DNA from 4 places in the Thalassotalea agarivorans genome. Region 4 is predicted to be linked to each of the others. Evidence: predicted binding sites of a transcription regulator. Region 4 holds the regulator's gene; each other region holds the start of a gene.

Region 1 (4,750 bases), 750 kb from region 4:
GTCCATATGCACTAACGATAAGTTTTCTTCGATCCAGTCTTTCATTTCAGCGGCAGACATTTTGTTTTTAAACACCTGATTAACCGCTAGTTCAACGTTTTGGTAGGCAGTAAGCCATGGTAATAACGAGTGGTTTTGAAACACTACAGCTCTTTCAGGGCCTGGTTCATTCACTTCTTTACCATTTAGGATAACGCCACCTGTTGACGCTTGTAGCAAACCTGCCACTACGTTAAGTACAGTAGATTTACCGCAGCCAGAGTGGCCTATAAGCGAAATGAACTCGCCTTTTTTAATCTGTAAATCTACTTCTTTAAGTGCGGTAAAAGGGCCTTTCGGTGTATCAAAGACCATGTCGATATTACTGATGTCTAGTAATGTACTCATTGCTCTTATTCCTTTTAATTAACGCACTTGCGCAGTTTTGTCCCACGACGCCCAACGTTGCAGTTGAAGCATCATGCGGTCGAGTAAAAATCCAATAAAGCCGATCACAATAACTGCCGTCATAATGCGACTAAGCGATTGTGAGCTACCATTTTGGAATTCGTCCCAAACAAACTTGCCAAGACCAGGGTTTTGCGCGAGCATTTCCGCAGCAATAAGCACCATCCAAGCAATCCCTAAAGACATTCTCATGCCAGTAAAAATGCTAGGTACCGACGCAGGTAAAACGATTTTTCTAACATGCGTTAATGCCGGTAGGCTTAACACACGTGATACGTTAACCCAGTCTTGATTCAACGACGCCACACCTACAGAGGTGTTAATCACCATCGGCCATAAACAACATAAGGTGACCGTGATCATCGAGTTGATGAAAGACTTTGAAAACATAGGGTCTTGCGACACATAAACCGCGCTAACAACCATAGTGACAAGGGGTAACCAAGCCAGTGGCGAAACTGGTTTAAATATCTGAATAATCGGATTAATTGCTGTGTTTAAACTTTTACTTAAGCCAATCGCTATACCTAAAGGAATCGCAATAATGGCAGCTAATAAAAAGCCGCTCATTACCGTTTTTAGACTGGTAATAATCTGATCTAAAAACGTTTCTTTTCCGGTATAAGCGCGTATTTTTGGCTCATAGTTTGGATCTTTTGCAAGGCGTTTTGCGTTGCGCTCTTCTTGACGCTGATAAAAAGCAGCTTCTTTTTCACGCGCATCTTGATGTTCCTGATACAGATTGCCCATTTGCTCGGCAACCGCTTTAGGGCCAGGAAACTTACCTAGCGATGTGTCGATGTTTGACGCTGCTACTGACCAAATCAATAAGAACACCATGACACCTACAAAAGGTAAAGCAGCCACACGTGTGAACTTGCCAAACCACAGCTGGAACTTATGACTTGCTGGGTCGTTACTATTTTTTGTGATCAACTTACGTATTAAGGTAGTCATGTTGTTCTCCAAAACTAGGTAACCTAGTTAAATCTTGTCACCGTGTTTCAAACCAATAGAAAACTTATTGATGTATTCGTTAGGCTTTTGGCCGTCGTATACAATGCCGTCAATAAAGTGTGTTTGAGGTGATCTAAATCCGTCTTCGCCAGCAAGAGAGGCAAAATCTGATGCGTCCATAAGCTTTTCATCAACTAATGACTGAGCCGCTTTCATGTAGATGTCAGGACGGTAAACTTGAGCCGCTACGTCTTTGTACCAAGTATCTGGTTTGTCTTCGCTGATTTGGCCCCAACGACGCATTTGCGTTAAATACCAAATCGCGTCTGAATAATATGGATAAGTAGCGTTGTAACGGAAAAATACGTTGAAATCAGGTACTGCACGCTTGTCGCCTTTTTCATATTCAAAAGTACCAGTCATGCTGTTTGCGATAACATCGTAGTCGGCACCTACGTATTCTGATTTACTTAAAATTTTCACAGCTTCTGGACGGTTAGCATTGTCGTTTTCATCTAACCATTTGGCAGCACGAATAAGTGCACGCGTTAAACGAATCGTGGTGTTTGGATATTTTTTAGCAAACTCTTCCGTAATGCCGAACACTTTCTCTGGGTTGTCTTTCCAAATTTCGTAATCAGTTACAACCGGAACACCAATACCTTTGAATACAGCTTGTTGGTTCCACGGTTCACCTACGCAGTAACCGTAAATTGTGCCGGCTTCAAGCGTTGCAGGCATTTGAGGTGGTGGTGTTACTGACAACAAAGCCTGAGCGTCAATTTGACCTGAGGTGTCGCCTTTGTGTGGCGCATAAAAACCCGGGTGAATACCACCGGCAGCTAGCCAGTAACGTAGTTCGTAATTGTGTGTAGAAACCGGGAATACCATACCCATGTTAAACGGCTTACCTTGTTCAATGTAGCTGTCTACAACCGGCTTAAGCGCATCGGCTTTAATTGGGTGAACAGGGCGGCCATCATCCATTTTTGGAATGTTGCCCTTCATTTGTTTCCAAATTTCATTTGAAACAGTAATACCGTTACCGTTTAGGTCCATTGAAAATGGTGTGATGATGTTTGCTTTCGTGCCGTAACCAATGGTTGCTGCGATAGGCTGACCAGCAAGCATGTGCGCACCATCTAAACGGCCATCAATAACGCCGTCGAGTAGTACTTTCCAGTTTGCTTGTGCTTCAATAGTGACATAAAGCCCTTCGTCTTCGAAGTAACCTTTTTCATATGCAATGGCGATAGGCGCCATATCGGTTAGTTTAATGAAGCCGAATTTAAGTTCTTCTTTTTCTGGGTAGCCAATTTCTTCTGCTGATGCACTGGTGAAGATCAAGGCGCTAGCAGCTAGTGCAATTTGGCATAACTGCTTAAATGATTTTGTAGCTAATTTTGACATTTCTATTTCTCCAAATAAAAAAGCCCAAACACGCACTGACAGGTATCAGTCGTCTTTGAGCCACTATGCTATACAACCCGAATATCTTTCGAAGGCTATCTTTGCCATGATTTGGGTTGGCTAATTGTCACTACGTCATTGCAGTTTAGGGTGTAATGCATTAACGCTATTGCTAGTACATTACGATTGCTTTAACTAATACATAAATAGTGCCAACTTTTAAAAACCCTTATAAAACATTGATTTATTAATTTTGATGCACTATTTTTTGGTTTAATTTGATTGGTTTTGATGCATACCTGTGCGGTATTTAACTACTTTGGTGCAATGCTTTTAGGTAAAGTGCATCACTATAAACCTGCGCTAAAACATCACTACTCTGGTCAATATCAACTTGTTGATATTGCTTCATCATTGCCAATAATTGTTGAAACTCTTTTACATCTGCTTGGTTACCTTGGTCAAATTGGCAAAACGCTTGCACTTGCCTTGGCGATTTGTCGAGACCACTTAAACAGCTATCAAGCAATGGCGGGGCGATCACATCAAGCGACAAATCAAGATACTTCGCCTTTGTTAAAAACCGCGCGGCTTCAAGTTTATTTTGAGGGCTTGCCAGCCACAGACACGCTTTATACAAAGCGCGAATTAATGCTGTAACTACATCGGCATTGCCTTTGGCAAAATCAGCTGTCACCGCAATCACTTTCTCCAATGCCCCCGGCCAATTATCTGCGCTAGTTAACACAGTTACACCGACTTTTTCGCGAATCGCTTTCGTATTCCAAGGACTACCAACGCAAAAGCCGTCGATATCCCCAGAATACAATGCCGCGACCATGCTTGATGGTGGTAAGAAAATGATGTCGATATCGTCGAGCGTAATACCGCCTTGCGTTAACCACTGCCTTAACTGGTAATGATGACAACTAAACGGATGCACGGTTGCAAATCGCAGCTTAGTACCAGCATTTTTTCTTGCTGTGGCTATGTCGCTAATTCGTGTTGCAGGTAAAGGTAAGTCACCATCATTGTTCAGCGGTATTTGTTTGGCTAATTGTTTCGACAGAGTAATGCCATTACCACCTCTGCTCAGTACCATAGGGGCAAGCATATTCACCTTGATACCATCAACACCTAAGGTCGACGCTAAAGGCATTGGCGCTAACATGTGGGCACCGTCGAGCAAGCCAGCGGCGAGTTTATCGCGCAATGTCGCCCAAGAATTTTGTTTGCTTAATGTGACATTAAGCCCTTCTTTCTTGAAGAAACCTAATTCATGTGCGACCACTAGCGGCGCAGCATCGTTAAGTGGCATAAAGCCAAGCGTAAGATCGCGTAGAGTCATAATAGGCGTGTTAATCTCCGAGCACTGATACAAAGGATAGGATATTTTTTGCCACAGCTTCCATCGTTTGGCTATTGTCCATCGCCGTTTTTCGAATAAAGTGATAGGCGTCTTGTTCGCTATACCCTTTATTTTCCATTAGCCATGCTTTTGCTTTTTGAATGGTTTTTTGGCTAGAGAGCTTTTGCTTTGTTTCAACTAATTGCTGTTTAAGCGACTGATACTCGCTGAAACGGGCAATAGCGGTTTCTAAAATAGACTGTACCCGAGTCAGGTCTGTACCACCGGCAACATAGGCGCTAACACCCGCTTTGATCATTTTATTGATAGTATTGGTGTTGTCATCATCTGAGAACATCACCACGGGTTTGGGAGCATTAGCCGACAAATGGTTAAGACTATCCAACGTATCGCGATCGGGTGATTCAACATCAATGATCACAATATCTGGCTCACATGATTCCACAGCCTTTAATAATGAATGGCCTGAGTTTGAAAGCCAGTCGACTTGATATTTGTCGCTATCAAGCCCCTGCATAAAAGCTTTTGCCTTTAGCTCATCCGCTTCTATCAGCAATACTTTTAGTT
Region 2 (4,750 bases), 920 kb from region 4:
ACCTTACTTTCCGTTGGAAGAATTAAAGTTTTTTGCTGAGAAAGCACAGCGTGTTGAATTTACCTCTGAATGTTACCGAAATACCTTTAAACGTGCGGGTAAGGGCGATGTAATTTACTGCGATCCACCATATGTTCCTTTAAGCAAAACAGCGAGTTTTGTTAGTTACGCGGGCAACGGCTTTGGTTTAGATGAACAAGCAGACTTAGCTAACGTAGCCGAAGCTGCACAAGCAATTGGTGCACGAGTGTTGATTTCTAATCATGACACCGTTTGGACGCGAAAAATTTATGAAAATGCCTCTAGCATTAAGAAAATAAAAGTGTCGCGCACCATTAGCCGAGCAACCACAACACGTAAAAAAGTAGGTGAGCTACTCGCACTTTATAAATAACTATTTTAGAGTTATTGGTTTTGCCCCAATTGAAGCAATAATTACTCCGTAAAATTCCTCATTATCTTCAATAACTCGTAATGTGCCTCCCTTTATTTTACTCGACATATCAGAACTTTGAGAAAGATTATTAAGCGCATCAATAACACTTTTCATTTTATTTCCAGAAAAAATTACTCCACAAAGATTGTCTGAACATGAGATAGATTCTAAATTCATACCTTCCATTTCTGAGAGATCTTTATATGCTATTTCTTGTAATGCAATTAGAAGTTCTTGGCTTTCAGGTTTATACAATTTGCTTTCTAAATTTGTAATTAGTATGCGAGTTTCATTTAAGCTTAACGATTCTATTGTAGTACTATCTAGTGTTACCGAGTTATGATCTTCCTCTAGTAAGTTATCAAGATGCGTAAGTTTAGTATTAGAGGGATTAGTGCTATCTATACTGGTATTATTAGTAATATGTTTATCAATTGGGAAGGCTTCTTTGGTTTGTATTGATTCATAACTAAGCATGTTGTCTGTTAATAGTTGCGCAGGTGCGTCTGTTATTTCTGAATAACTATTTTTGATGTATGAGCTTGAGTTTTTTACATTACCATTAAGAAAGAAAGATAAATAAACAATTGTTGCAATTACAAACAGTAAGCAGATTAATTTTTTAAAAGTCATTTTTATATCCATATGTATTATAGAGCCACTACTGTGGCTCTAATTATTTCCTTTAAGTATCTTTTGGAGCTTCTGGTACAACTAACTTCCAAACTTTTCCTCCGGCATTGTCGGTTACATTTCCGTTTTCGTCAACTACGCAGGCATTTTCACATCGAAAAGTTCCTTTTGAAGTAATGACGGTACTTTCTCTAGCGATAGCTAAAAACGCAAATAAGGCACCTATTATAAAAAGAGCAGAGTGTTTTAAATTTCTATTTATATTGTCCATAAAAATCCTATTTTCTTATTATTGAATCCTTTCATCCTTCTTTGTAAAAATTGGGATGAGCTATCGAGTCAATTAGACTCTAACCTATTGTTATCAAAAAAAATAGTAAGAATCAATACTAAATCTTCATAAAGGACAATATTTTAAAAGGTAGCTGAACATAAAGCTTACTAACTTGGCATTACCGCTTGAACAATAACTACTAAAGTACAAATAAATACTACTACCGCAATAACTCCAGCCACAACAAAGTGTGAAAATTTACCTTGGGTAAAGTCTCTTTCTCTATTTTTGTCACTTTGCACGCCAAAAAAAGCAGCAGCAACACTTTTTAATGTTTGTTTAAAGTTCATCTATAGTTTTATAAGTTATTTATCGCTAAAATTTTGCGCTTTTTTAGCCTAACACAATCTTTAGTTTAAGATATAGAAGCGTTAAGCAATAAAAAAGCCGACATGATTGTCGGCTTTTTCGTGTAACAAACAGGGTTTAGCTTAGAAAGATTTACCTAAGCTAAATACTAATGCTTGGTCTGCGTCACCGCCACCAGCTAACTCTTCTGAGTTAAGGATAAGTGCAACACCTGCATCGAAACCACCGATGTCTGTGCCCCAACCTAACTCTACATAGTCGCCTTCAAAGTCACCGCCGTGTAAACCGAAAGTACCGTAGAAACCTTCGTATTCAGCTGTAATCGATACAAACGTGTAATCTGATTCTACAATGCCTAAACCTAGGTCTTCTTCGTGCTTACCAGCAGCAAAGTCTACAGATACGAAGCTGAAGCTTGCACCAAGGTTGATCTCGTTATACGCAGAATCAAAGTCACCAGTGTACTGGTAAGTTGTTGCGCCTACTGAGAAACCGAAACCGCTTTCAGTTTCCATACCCCAGCTACCGTATAGGTCAACTTCGATACCGTCGCCTACATCCGCTGTCCATGCACCTACTGCAAAACCAGCACCGATGTCATAGTCAATACCAGCACTCGCTGAAGCGCTACCAGTTTGTTGAATACCGCGGTAGTAATATTGAGATACTAAACCAACATTAGTGCTTAAACCTTCAACGCCTGTGCCAGATGTTTCTTCTGCAGAAGCTTGAAAAGTAGTAGCAGCTAGCGCTGAACTTAAAGCGATAGTTAAAAGTGATTTTTTCATGTTTTTTCTCTCTGTTTTTATAATTGCTGTAATTTAAAGCAAGGAAAATGCCCACTCGTGCCAAAAGCCACTATTTCTTTTATATTCAATAGGTTACACATGTTATAGGTTTGCTTTATTTAGAGTTACTGCTCAACTTTTGCACTTTCATGGTGCGCACGTTCCGCAATGGTGCGAGTAATTTATTGAATTGGTTTATGATTTTGATTATCGATTATTTAATCAATTTGTTATAAAGTAGCGCCATTAAGAAAAGGGGAAGCTATATGTCGTCTTATTTAATTGCACCGTCAATTTTGTCAGCAGATTTTGCTCGCTTAGGTGAGGATGTCGAGAAGGTACTCGCTGCTGGTGCTGACGTTGTTCACTTTGACGTAATGGACAATCATTATGTGCCTAATTTAACCTTTGGCCCTATGTTTTGTCAGGCATTAAGAGACTATGGCATAACAGCACCTATTGATGTTCATCTGATGATAGAGCCTGTTGATCAGATCGTGCCGGCATTTGCAAAGGCAGGTGCTAATATTATTACGTTTCATCCCGAAGCGTCTAAGCATGTTGATAGAACATTGCAGTTGATTAAGGATCACGGTTGTCAGGCAGGTTTGGTATTGAACCCTGCAACGCCTTTAACAACTTTAGAACATGTTTTGGATAAGCTCGATGTTATTATGCTGATGTCTGTCAATCCCGGTTTTGGAGGGCAGACGTTTATACCACATACTATCGAGAAGTTGCGCCAAGTAAGAGCGCTCATCGAGCAATCAGGGCGAAAAATCCGACTAGAAATAGACGGTGGCGTCAACGTTAACAATATAAAAGAAATTGCAGAAGCTGGTGCCGATATGTTTGTGGCGGGTTCGGCAATATTTTCACAACCAGATTATCAAAAAGTCATAAATGAGATGCGAGAACAGTTAAGCCAAGTAACGCACTCAGCAGTTAGAAAGTAATAAGGAATCTTATGAGTAAACCGGTCGTATTAAGTGGCTGTCAGCCTTCGGGTGAATTAACCATTGGTAACTATCTTGGTGCATTACGCCAGTGGGTAAACATGCAAGATGACCACAACTGCTATTACTCCATTGTAGATTTACACGCGATAACAGTGCGCCAAGATCCTAAAGCATTGCACAAGGCCTGTTTAGATGGGCTAGCATTGTACCTAGCTTGTGGTGTTGATCCCGAAAAAAGCACGATTTTTGTTCAAAGCCACGTACCTGCACATAGTCAATTAAGTTGGATTCTAAATTGTTATACGCAGATGGGTGAACTAAACAGAATGACGCAATATAAGGACAAGTCTCAAAAGTCTGAAGCAAACATGAATTCTGGTTTGTTTACTTATCCTGTATTGATGGCTGCAGATATCTTATTGTATAACGCGAATCGCGTGCCAGTGGGTGACGATCAAAAACAACATTTAGAGCTTGCTCGCGATGTGGCGACACGCTTTAACAATTTGTATGGTGATATCTTTACCATTCCAGACCCTTATATCCCAGAGCATGGCGCTCGTGTAATGAGTCTTCAAGAGCCGACCAAAAAAATGTCTAAGTCGGATGCTAACCCGAAAAACTTTATTGGCTTGTTAGAAGATCCTAAGAAAATTACCAAGAAAATAAAATCGGCTAAAACAGATTCTGACGAACAAGCTCGCATTTATTTTGATATCGAAGAAAAACCAGGTGTTTCAAATCTGCTTAGCCTATTGTCGTGTGCAACGGGCGAGTCTATTGAAGCGCTTGTCCCTCAATATGAAGATAAAATGTATGGTCATTTAAAAGGTGATGTAGCCGAAGCCGTTGTCGGCATGCTAACGCCTATCCAGCAACGTTATCATGAGTATCGAGAAGATGCAGCATTCCTTAATAAAGTAATGGCTCAAGGTGCTGAAAAAGCGTCAGAGCGTGCAGACAAAATCGTTGCTCAAGTGTATGACGCGGTAGGATTTATAAAGCGTCCGTAAGCGAATTATTTGCAAAAAAAAGCCAGCGTAATTGCTGGCTTTTTTATTGCGATAAAACTAACTTAGTCGTCAGTTTTCTCTGCTTCTTTCATTCTATCCTCGAACAAGGCCTGTGTTTCTTCGAGATACTCATCTACTGACTGACCTTCTTTCAACACATATTTAGGTGCCATGACGGTACCGTTGTATCTTGGCTGGTACCTAAACTCTGGCTTTGACGCGATTTGATAGAGAAAAATTAAGCCAAACAAAAATGCTGTCATTAAACCTGCAATCTT
Region 3 (4,750 bases), 1.4 Mb from region 4:
CTTTTAGTTCTTGCTCTTTTTCGTTAACACCAAGCGTTTTCTCTTTGAATTCTAGGTGCTTTTTGTACATATCATACATCACTCCAAAACCAACAGAGATTAGAACAATAATAACCACCATAGTTGTACCTGACATATTTATACTCCATCTTGATGAAAATGAGCGATTATTTAATATTTTATTCACTGTGATTGAATAGATATTTGTAATCGTAAGAATGTAATTTGTTGTTATCCAAAAACACCTGGTAGTGAATTTAATTACATATAAATCAATAGTTTGATGAATTTTAAAGGTGTTTTGATTTACTTAGTTTAACCCTTAATTACACAATTTCACAGCACTATATGATCGGCTACACTACAATGCGCCTTCACAATCACTTGATTAATACACAGGAGGAAAACTCATGATCTTTAGCAAGCAAACCACATTCTTCAAACGCCATGCCATGCACCAATTGGAGAAAAACGTTAAACGTGCTGAAAAAGCAAAACATCTGATGGATAGTCGTCATGGTGTTCCTAGTTTAATTCAACATAGGTAGTCATTTTGGATATTGAACATTTAAGCAATTAAAGAGTGCTGTTGTTAATACACAGCACTTTTTTTTACTTAAATTCTTTTGATTACAATAAATTACTTTTTATCCTCAAAAAATAACTTGTCTTTTGATCAATTTGGCTCAATTCTTATAGTGTAAGCAACGCAATGTTTTAAGGAAGAAACTAGTTTACTGCTTACATAAGTCTTTCAAGTAAATAACAAAGAGGACTCCTTATGAAAGTAAACATCACTGGTCATCATGTAGACGTTACTCCTGCTGTTCAAGCGCACGTTGAAGAAAAGTTCCATAAGATCGCTAATCACTTTCCAACCCTGATCTCTACCAATGTATTTATTACTAAACAACACGGTAAACACCAAGTTGAAATGACTGCCAATTATGAGGGTAGCCGCCTGTCAGCAACTGCTGAAGGTGAGGTAATGTATCCTGCTATTGCAGGCGCTATTAAAAAGCTAGATGCTGCATTAAAGCATCGTAAAGGTATTTTAAAATCAAATTTACATCATAAGCCTGATGTCACTACATCGTCATTGGCTCATGAAAAAGTCCAAGAAATGAGACTCTAAATAACATCACTTACTAAAATAAAAGGAGGCATAAGCCTCCTTTTTTTTGTTATGCTTTGCTCATGCAATTTTCTATTTCTAATCCTCAACGACTGTTAGATGACCCTGCGCTTTCGATGCAATATATAAGAGCGATGGGGAGTGGTGGCCAGAAGGTAAACAAAGTATCAACCGCTGTGCATTTGCGTTTTGATATTGCCCAGTCAAACTTGCCTGATGCTGTAAAAGCGCTATTGCTTGATGTGTCGGATACCCGGCTAACGACTGAAGGCATCTTAATTATTAAAGCGCAGCAATTTCGGACGCAAGAAGCGAATCGAAATGACGCGCTTGAGCGTTTAATGCAGTGGATTAACAAACATGCAGTCGTTGCAAAAACACGCCGTGCTACCAAACCCTCAAAGTCTGCCAAACGAAAGCGCACAGATGATAAAAAGAAACGAGGCGATGTGAAAAAGCTCAGACAAAAAATGAAGTACTAAGCTTTTGGCCTATAAACACTGACCAATAAAAAACCGCCTGTTGGCGGTTTTTTATGATTTATAAGTATCTTCTTTTTACGAGATAAAGAAGCGGAAGTAATAAATAGAATAAGGTACCACCAGAACTTTCATCTTCAGGCTCTTCTATTTCGAGTAAAGTGTTAAGCGGCGGATTAAGGTCTTTTGCGCTATCTTGTGCGAAATCAACAATGGTAATTTGCTCAATAATCACGAAATTTTCAGCACCTGGCGTACTTGATGCTAAACAATCAAAGTCAGGCATAGGCACGCCTGAACAAATGGCAATATCTGCAATGGCGTCAATAACCGTCATACCATCACCAATTACTTGCCCAAACGCAGTAAAGCCACCATTTTGTAAATCAAGATTGGCGCTATTATCTACTAAGTTAAAAAACCACTGACTTGTTGCACTATTTGGGTTGCCGCCTACTTTTGCCATGGCGATAGTACCACGAACATTTGAATAAACGGGTTCATTTAAAATCGCACCGAAATCTTCAATGAAAGCAAGATTTGGTGTGCCATCGTAGAAGTAGCCACCACCTTGTACAACAAATCCTGGTACGCTTCTGTGAATAACGGAACCGTTATAGCTTCCACTGTCTACATAGCGCAAGAAGTTAGTTACGGTACCTGGAGTACCTTGATCGTATAAGTTGACTTGAAAAGTACCTTGGTTGGTTTGAAATTCAACAATGGTAGCGTGTGTTGTGCCAACGAGAAATGTTGCAGCTAATGCAGCATATTTGAGTATTTGTTTGAACATAGTTACAGCCCTAAATCCACAAGAGGCAGCATATTATATGGCTAGCGGTTAAGATACAAGCATTCTTGCCTTCTGTTTAACTCATCAGACCTATCTTATTCATATACAACGTAAAAAATGAGCATAGAATGCAAATAAAATGTTAAAAACTAGTTGAATTTACAAAGCAAAACGGTAGCATGGTAGCTGCGAGTATGTAATTGCTATTCTATTTATTCATCGTGATGTAACAATTACCCTGTTTAATAGGTAATAGTGAAACAACAAGCTACACCCGCCCGTAGGGCAATATTACTTATTTAAGGACAATTTTGTTATGTCAAAAACTACTGGAACCGTAAAATGGTTCAATGAATCTAAAGGCTTTGGTTTTATTGCACAAGAATCAGGACCAGATGTATTTGCGCACTTTTCAGCTATTCAAGGCGACGGCTTCAAAACGCTTGCTGAAGGCCAGAAAGTTGAGTTTAATGTTACTGAAGGTCAAAAAGGCCTACAGGCAGAAAACATCGTTGCACTTTAATGCACACATTCAGTAGAAAAAGCAAAACGTAAGTTTTGCTTTTTTTTTGTCATTTTCACTAACAAATAGTTTTTTACACAACCCAACCTGAACTTAGTTTTAGTATTTCAATCCGGTTTTTGCCTTAATTTATTGATATTATTGAGTTTTTAATAGTTGGCACGACAGTTGATTGTATTTCAGTGATTACAACATTTTTTAGGGATTAAACATGAAAGCTTTTTTAGCAACGTCTGTATTTTTATTTTCGTCAATGGTATCGGCACATAACATCGAAACAGATCAATGTGACGTTGACTTAGATTTAGGTATAGAAATCACCAAAAAACATATTGAGTTTTCTGATAACAAGCAACCAGTATATAAAATTATTGATAATGAAATTTTACTTGTAAATGACAAGCAGGTTTCGTTAACCGCTAGCCAGCAAGCTCTGGTAAAACAGTATTCAAAAGAAATTAGAGCGGTTGTACCGCAAGTTAAAGATATCGCTGTTGAAGCGGTCGACCTTGCTGCCGAAGGTATAGGTATTGCTTTTACTGAACTACTTGGTGAAAACAACGGTTTAACTGATGAATTAGTAGCTGAATTGGATGCCATTAAAGTAGAGATTGAAACACGTTTCAATGAAGGTGAAAGATTATATATTGATGACAATGGCATAGAAGGCGATGTATTTGATCCGGAGTTTGAGCAACGTATCGAGAAAGCGGTAGAAACCACAGTAGAGCAATCTATCGGCAAAATTATGATTGCACTAGGTACACAAATGATCGCCTCTGGTGGTGACAGTGAAGCGTTTGAAACTCGCATGGAAAAATTTGGCGAACAAATCGAAAAAGATATGGAAGCTCGTGCAGAGATTATTGAACAAAAAGCTGACCAGCTATGTATATCGGTGAAAAAAATCGATGCACTAGAAAGCGAAATGCTGGACGCAATACCTGAACTAAATAATCAAGACGTATTCAAGGTTGAATACAAAGGTTCGAAAAAGAAAATGATGTAAAAAAAGGGGCGAAAGCCTCTTTTTTTATTTATCCGTAGTAGCTAGTGTCTAATCTGATACATACAATTGACATGGGTAAACGCGATCTGACAGACTGCTATGAGCGAATTGCAGCCATTCTAGAGCAATAACAAAAAGAGATTTAATTGAAGACTTTACTAAGCTGGTATGAACCTACCAACACTAAAAAGTGGGCTTTGCATAATTATCAAAATAGCCATAAAAAGTTAATAAAATGGTCTCTTATAATTATGACTCTAAGTTTATTACCATACCTATTCATTTCTTATAATGAGCTGTTTGAAAGCCAATATGTGCTTTTGACAATTTTTGTTGTTTTGTTCACTGCTATTTATCCAATGGGCTACGCCATGTTATTTTTAATGGCTAAGTTTAACTTAGGTAAACCCGCATTCTTTCGCGTCACTGAAGTAGCAGTTTATACTGAGACTAAATGCGAAAAACCAGACGATGAACCTGAATTTTTCATAAATGAAATCAAAGATATAAAAATAGAAAAAATCAAATTCCAAGGAGATGAGTTCTATTTGATGGAGGTATTTCTCAATCCACTTAGAACAACTAGAAGGGAATGTATTAAGTTAAAACTCTCCTGTGACTTCATCGAAAATAAACTTGAACACCTATTAAGTATTTTAAAATCTAAAGCACCTATTAAACAACTATGGAAGGAAAGCACATTTGTTGACTAAGGAGTCTCTACTTTGTCCGCTATTGGCACAAAGCGGTCATAGCCCATTTATCAGATCTGCGATTAATTTTTATTGTTAGGTTTGGTTTAGACCTATTG
Region 4 (4,750 bases):
ATGCTACAAGCTATTACAGGTGAATATATAGAACTCGATTTAACGACCAGTATCGCAACATCAGACAAAGCGATAGTTATCGAGGGTGATGGTTTTACCGTTTATGGCTCAGGATTAACGGTTAACTTAAATACTAAAATTTGGACATTACAACAGCATGACCAAACAATTACACATGATACTCGCAGCCTTGCTGCTCAACACTAATCTTGTTCTAGCCGAAGAAGAAGCAAGCGAAGCGCCCTTTGAACCGGTGAAGATTACGTCTAATGAGCAATCAGGTGATTTAAAAAAGCGTATCGTAATTTATCAAGATAATGTGCGCATTGTTCAAGGCACATTGTTAATTACAGCTGACACAGTGCAAGCGCAACAAAATATTGAAACAGGTGATCAGGTATATACTGCGCAGGGTAAACCAGCAAGATTTGAAAAAACCTTAGAAGATAATTTTGTTGAAATGGAAGCCGAAAAGATAGTTTATGAACCTGCGAAAAACCTTGTCACTATTACCGGTAATGCGCAACTTAGTGACAATGCAATCGAGGTTAAAGCAGACTTTATCACCTACAACACGCTGACCCAAAAGCAAACAGCTAAAAGCCTAGGTGACAACGAAACAGTTACCACAATTAAAGAGCTACCAAAGAAGAATTAATATGGCTGCAACACTTACAGCAACAGGTCTAGCAAAATCTTATAAAGGCCGAAAAGTCGTTAAGAATGTTGGTTTAAAAGTAAGCCAAGGCCAAATTGTAGGGCTTTTAGGCCCCAATGGTGCAGGCAAAACTACGTCGTTTTACATGATTGTTGGTTTAGTACCAAACGATGAAGGTAGCATCACCTTAGATGACAAAGATTTAACCTTGCTACCTATGCACGAGCGCGCAAGGACAGGTATTGGCTACCTACCACAAGAAGCTTCTATTTTTAGAAAGCTAAGTGTACGCGACAATATCATGGCGATTTTACAAACGCGCAAAGATTTAACTGATGTTGAGCGTGAACAAACGCTAGATCAGTTGGTAGAAGAATTTAATATAGGCCATATTATCGAAAATTTAGGTATGGCGCTGTCTGGCGGTGAACGTCGCCGAGTAGAAATAGCACGTGCGCTTGCGGCTAACCCTCAATTTATCTTGCTAGACGAACCTTTTGCAGGTGTCGATCCAATTTCGGTTGGTGATATCAAAAACATCATTGTTCACTTGAAAAATCGTGGTATCGGTATACTCATTACTGACCATAACGTACGTGAAACTCTAGATGTTTGTGAACACGCTTACATAGTGAGTCGCGGAGAATTAATTGCAGAAGGTAATGCAGATCAAATTTTGGCTAATCAGCAGGTTCGAGATGTATACCTTGGCGAGCAATTCAAGCTATAGTTAACAGTAAGCAGTAAAAGGAACAAATTCACCCTATGCGCCCTTCGCTTCAACTAAAAATTGGTCAACATTTAACGATGACGCCGCAGCTTCAGCAGGCGATCAAATTGTTGCAATTGTCGACCATGGATTTGCAACAGGAAATCCAAGAAGCGTTAGATACCAACCCATTACTTGAAATGGACGAAAATTCGGCCTCGCAAAACGATGAGGCGATGGATAATCTTGAGAGTGCGTATAGTGAGCAAACACAGCAAGCTACCGGTGATGGCAGTGAAGACGCGGCGCTAACTGCAGATGAAATTTCTACAACCGATGCAATGAAAGCTAATGATATACCCCAGGAGCTATCTGTCGATAGCACTTGGGATGAAAGCTTTAGTGCTGGTACCTCAAATACCGGTTTAGCGCCAAACAACGATGACTACAGTTACCAAGGTGCCACCTCTGACTCGATACAAGATCATTTGTTTTGGCAAATGGAGCTAACACCATTTACTGACACTGACCGTATCATTGCTACCGCTATTATCGACGCCATAGATGACGCCGGTTATCTCACCATTAGTACAGACGATATTCTCGAGAGTGTCGGGCTTGAAGAAGTTGAGTTAGATGAAGTAGAAGCGGTGTTAAAACGCATCAATATGTTTGATCCTGTCGGCGTTGGTGCCCGCTCATTAGCTGAATGTTTGTTGATTCAATTAAACCAGTTTGACAATGACACCCCATGGCTTGACGAGAGTAAAATGGTGATTACCGATTACATCGATCTACTCGGTGCCAAAGATTATCGTCAACTGATGCGCAAATCTCGATTGAAAGAAGATCAACTTCGAGAAGTGATGCGACTGATTCAAACCTTAGATCCTCGCCCTGGCGAAACAGTGATCAATGAAGAAGAGCAATACGTTATCCCGGACGTATCCGTCACTAAGAAAAATGGTCGTTGGGTGGTAGAACTTAATCCTGACACAGCACCTAAGCTGTCAATTAACCAGCACTATGCTGCGATGTCTAAATCGGTGAAATCAACAGACGATAGTCAATTTATCCGTTCCCATTTGCAAGAAGCCAAATGGTTTATTAAAAGTTTAGAAAGCCGAAACGATACGCTGCTAAAAGTGTCTAACTGTATTGTTCAGCGCCAGCAAGGTTTTTTTGAGCATGGTCCTGAAGCAATGCGCCCGATGGTGTTAAACGACATTGCAGAGGCGGTCGATATGCATGAATCAACCATTTCTCGTGTCACCACGCAGAAATACATGCATACACCTCGCGGCATTTTTGAACTCAAATATTTCTTTTCAAGCCATGTCAGTACCGAAAACGGTGGTGAGTGTTCATCAACCGCGATACGCGCACTGATAAAAAAACTCGTTGCTGCAGAAAATCCAGCAAAACCTCTGAGCGACAGTAAAATGGCGGAAGTGCTTGCGGAGCAAGGCATTAACGTAGCACGCAGAACGATAGCCAAATACCGAGAGTCTTTGTCTATCCCACCTTCTAATCAACGAAAAAGTTTACTGTAAGCAAGTAAATCAACATGAGGAAAGGTTTATGCAAATTAATCTATCAGGTCACCACGTAGAAGTTACGGATTCAATGCGAGACTATGTTGACGAAAAATTTGAAAAATTAGCTCGTCATTTCGAACATATTAACAACGTATATGTTGTTTTAACTGTCGAAAAATTAAATCAAATTGCAGAAGCTACGTTGCACCTTAATGGTACTGAAGTGCATGCAAAATCTGATAGTGAAGATATGTATAAATCTATCGACACACTAGTAGATAAACTTGACCGCCAAGTATTAAAATACAAAGGCAAACTAAAACAACATTAACCTTATGAAACTACAACAGCTGTTATCGCCAGATGCGATAGTGTGTAATGCTACAGGCACAAGTAAAAAGCGCATTTTAGATGAGATATGTGAAAAAGCGGCACAACAAATTCATGGTTTGAGCCAACATGAATTATTGATGTGTCTCATCGAGCGTGAAAAAACAAGTAGCACGGGCATCGGCAATGGTATTGCCATACCTCATGGCAAACTGCCCTGTGGTAACCAGCCAACAGCTGTGTTGTTAACCTCTGAAAGTGGGGTTGATTTTGATGCAATTGATAATCGTCCCGTTGATATATTCATCGCTTTGTTTGTGCCTGAAGATGCATGTAATCAACATTTATCAACCTTGCAAGACATTGCAAAAATGTTTTCTGATAAACAATTTTGCAAACTCATTCGCCAATGCGATTCTAGCGAAGCATTGTACGAACTATTAGCGACGACTGATAAATGATGAAATTACTGATTGTTAGTGGACGTTCAGGCTCAGGTAAATCAGTAGCTCTGCGTGTTCTAGAAGATTTGGGTTATTACTGCGTAGATAACATCCCTGTCAATTTACTGCCGGCGCTTACGCACTCTGTTATCAATGACTATGAGCACGTAGCAGTCAGTATTGATGTTCGAAACTTACCGGCCGATCCTAATGACGTATCAGATGTACTAGATTACTTACCTGAGACGGTCGAGCTGCAAATCATTTTCTTAGATGCTGACGACAGTGATTTAACCAAACGCTTTAGTGAAACTAGGCGTTTGCACCCACTGATTCGCGAGAACATGGCGCTTGATCAAGCAATACAAGCGGAGAAAAGTTTACTCGAACCAATTTCATCACGTGCTAATCATTTCATTAACACCAGTCAGCTTACGCCCCATCAACTCGCTGATACCGTTCGCGAACGGATACTCGGGAAAAAGTCCGGCAATATGGTGATTGTGTTTCAATCGTTTGGCTTTAAGCACGGTATGCCGCAAGATGCTGACTTTGTGTTTGATGCACGCTTTTTACCCAACCCGTTTTGGGAGAAAGAGCTGCGTGCCTACACAGGGTTAGACAAACAAGTGCAAGATTTTCTGGTCGCTGAGCCGATCGTGACTAAGTTTATTTGGCAAATCCAGGGGTTTATGAGTACCTGGCTACCTCACTTGGAGCGAAACAATCGCAGCTACTTAACAATTGCGATAGGTTGCACAGGCGGTAAACATCGCAGTGTATATTGTGCAGAAAAACTCGCTGAAGCGCTGTCTAAAGAATATGATGACATTCAAACACGTCATCGCGATATTGATGTAAAAAGTACTTAGCTATGTCGAAACTTTCACGCGATGTGATTATAACCAATAAGCTTGGTTTACACGCTCGCGCCGCCACTAAATTAGCGCAATTATGCCAACAATTTGAATCTAAGGTTGCAGTAACACTCGCCGGTAGCACGGCAGACGCGAGTTCAATTATGGGCATTATGTTGTTAGCGGGTAGCCAAGGTAAGCAAGTCACGGTTGAA

What was found. The regulator sigma-54, encoded in region 4, starts transcription at its own class of promoters, with help from an activator protein. The targets are predictions, from matches to a motif close to GTTGGCACGNNNNTNGNNT.
Region 1: the regulator sigma-54 is predicted to act here: its motif matches at 3,013-3,031, upstream of QUD85_RS14555 (CmpA/NrtA family ABC transporter substrate-binding protein).
Region 2: the regulator sigma-54 is predicted to act here: its motif matches at 2,537-2,555, upstream of QUD85_RS13775 (TorF family putative porin).
Region 3: the regulator sigma-54 is predicted to act here: its motif matches at 3,086-3,104, upstream of QUD85_RS11355 (DUF2884 family protein).

The regions. Positions count from the first base shown of each region.
Region 1 is NZ_AP027363.1:3,174,473-3,179,222, forward strand. Features, by position in the region: gene QUD85_RS14545 (ABC transporter ATP-binding protein) at 1-387, opposite strand, end outside; gene QUD85_RS14550 (ABC transporter permease) at 406-1,392, opposite strand; gene QUD85_RS14555 (CmpA/NrtA family ABC transporter substrate-binding protein) at 1,432-2,814, opposite strand; gene QUD85_RS14560 (CmpA/NrtA family ABC transporter substrate-binding protein) at 3,125-4,162, opposite strand; gene QUD85_RS14565 (ANTAR domain-containing response regulator) at 4,173-4,750, opposite strand, start outside.
Region 2 is NZ_AP027363.1:3,011,169-3,015,918, reverse strand. Features, by position in the region: gene QUD85_RS13795 (Dam family site-specific DNA-(adenine-N6)-methyltransferase) at 1-394, shown strand, start outside; gene QUD85_RS13790 (hypothetical protein) at 395-1,069, opposite strand; gene QUD85_RS13785 (hypothetical protein) at 1,122-1,340, opposite strand; gene QUD85_RS13780 (DUF2970 domain-containing protein) at 1,511-1,693, opposite strand; gene QUD85_RS13775 (TorF family putative porin) at 1,835-2,500, opposite strand; gene rpe (ribulose-phosphate 3-epimerase) at 2,767-3,456, shown strand; gene trpS (tryptophan--tRNA ligase) at 3,468-4,472, shown strand; gene QUD85_RS13760 (FHA domain-containing protein) at 4,535-4,750, opposite strand, start outside.
Region 3 is NZ_AP027363.1:2,487,356-2,492,105, reverse strand. Features, by position in the region: gene QUD85_RS11385 (hypothetical protein) at 1-136, opposite strand, end outside; gene QUD85_RS11380 (hypothetical protein) at 411-548, shown strand; gene hpf (ribosome hibernation-promoting factor, HPF/YfiA family) at 782-1,135, shown strand; gene arfB (alternative ribosome rescue aminoacyl-tRNA hydrolase ArfB) at 1,198-1,617, shown strand; gene QUD85_RS11365 (peptidylprolyl isomerase) at 1,676-2,407, opposite strand; gene cspE (transcription antiterminator/RNA stability regulator CspE) at 2,724-2,930, shown strand; gene QUD85_RS11355 (DUF2884 family protein) at 3,142-3,939, shown strand; gene QUD85_RS11350 (hypothetical protein) at 4,086-4,652, shown strand.
Region 4 is NZ_AP027363.1:578,308-583,057, reverse strand. Features, by position in the region: gene lptC (LPS export ABC transporter periplasmic protein LptC) at 1-207, shown strand, start outside; gene lptA (lipopolysaccharide transport periplasmic protein LptA) at 158-658, shown strand; gene lptB (LPS export ABC transporter ATP-binding protein) at 660-1,388, shown strand; gene QUD85_RS02695 (RNA polymerase factor sigma-54) at 1,424-2,920, shown strand; gene hpf (ribosome hibernation promoting factor) at 2,949-3,236, shown strand; gene ptsN (PTS IIA-like nitrogen regulatory protein PtsN) at 3,241-3,696, shown strand; gene rapZ (RNase adapter RapZ) at 3,696-4,550, shown strand; gene QUD85_RS02675 (HPr family phosphocarrier protein) at 4,553-4,750, shown strand, end outside.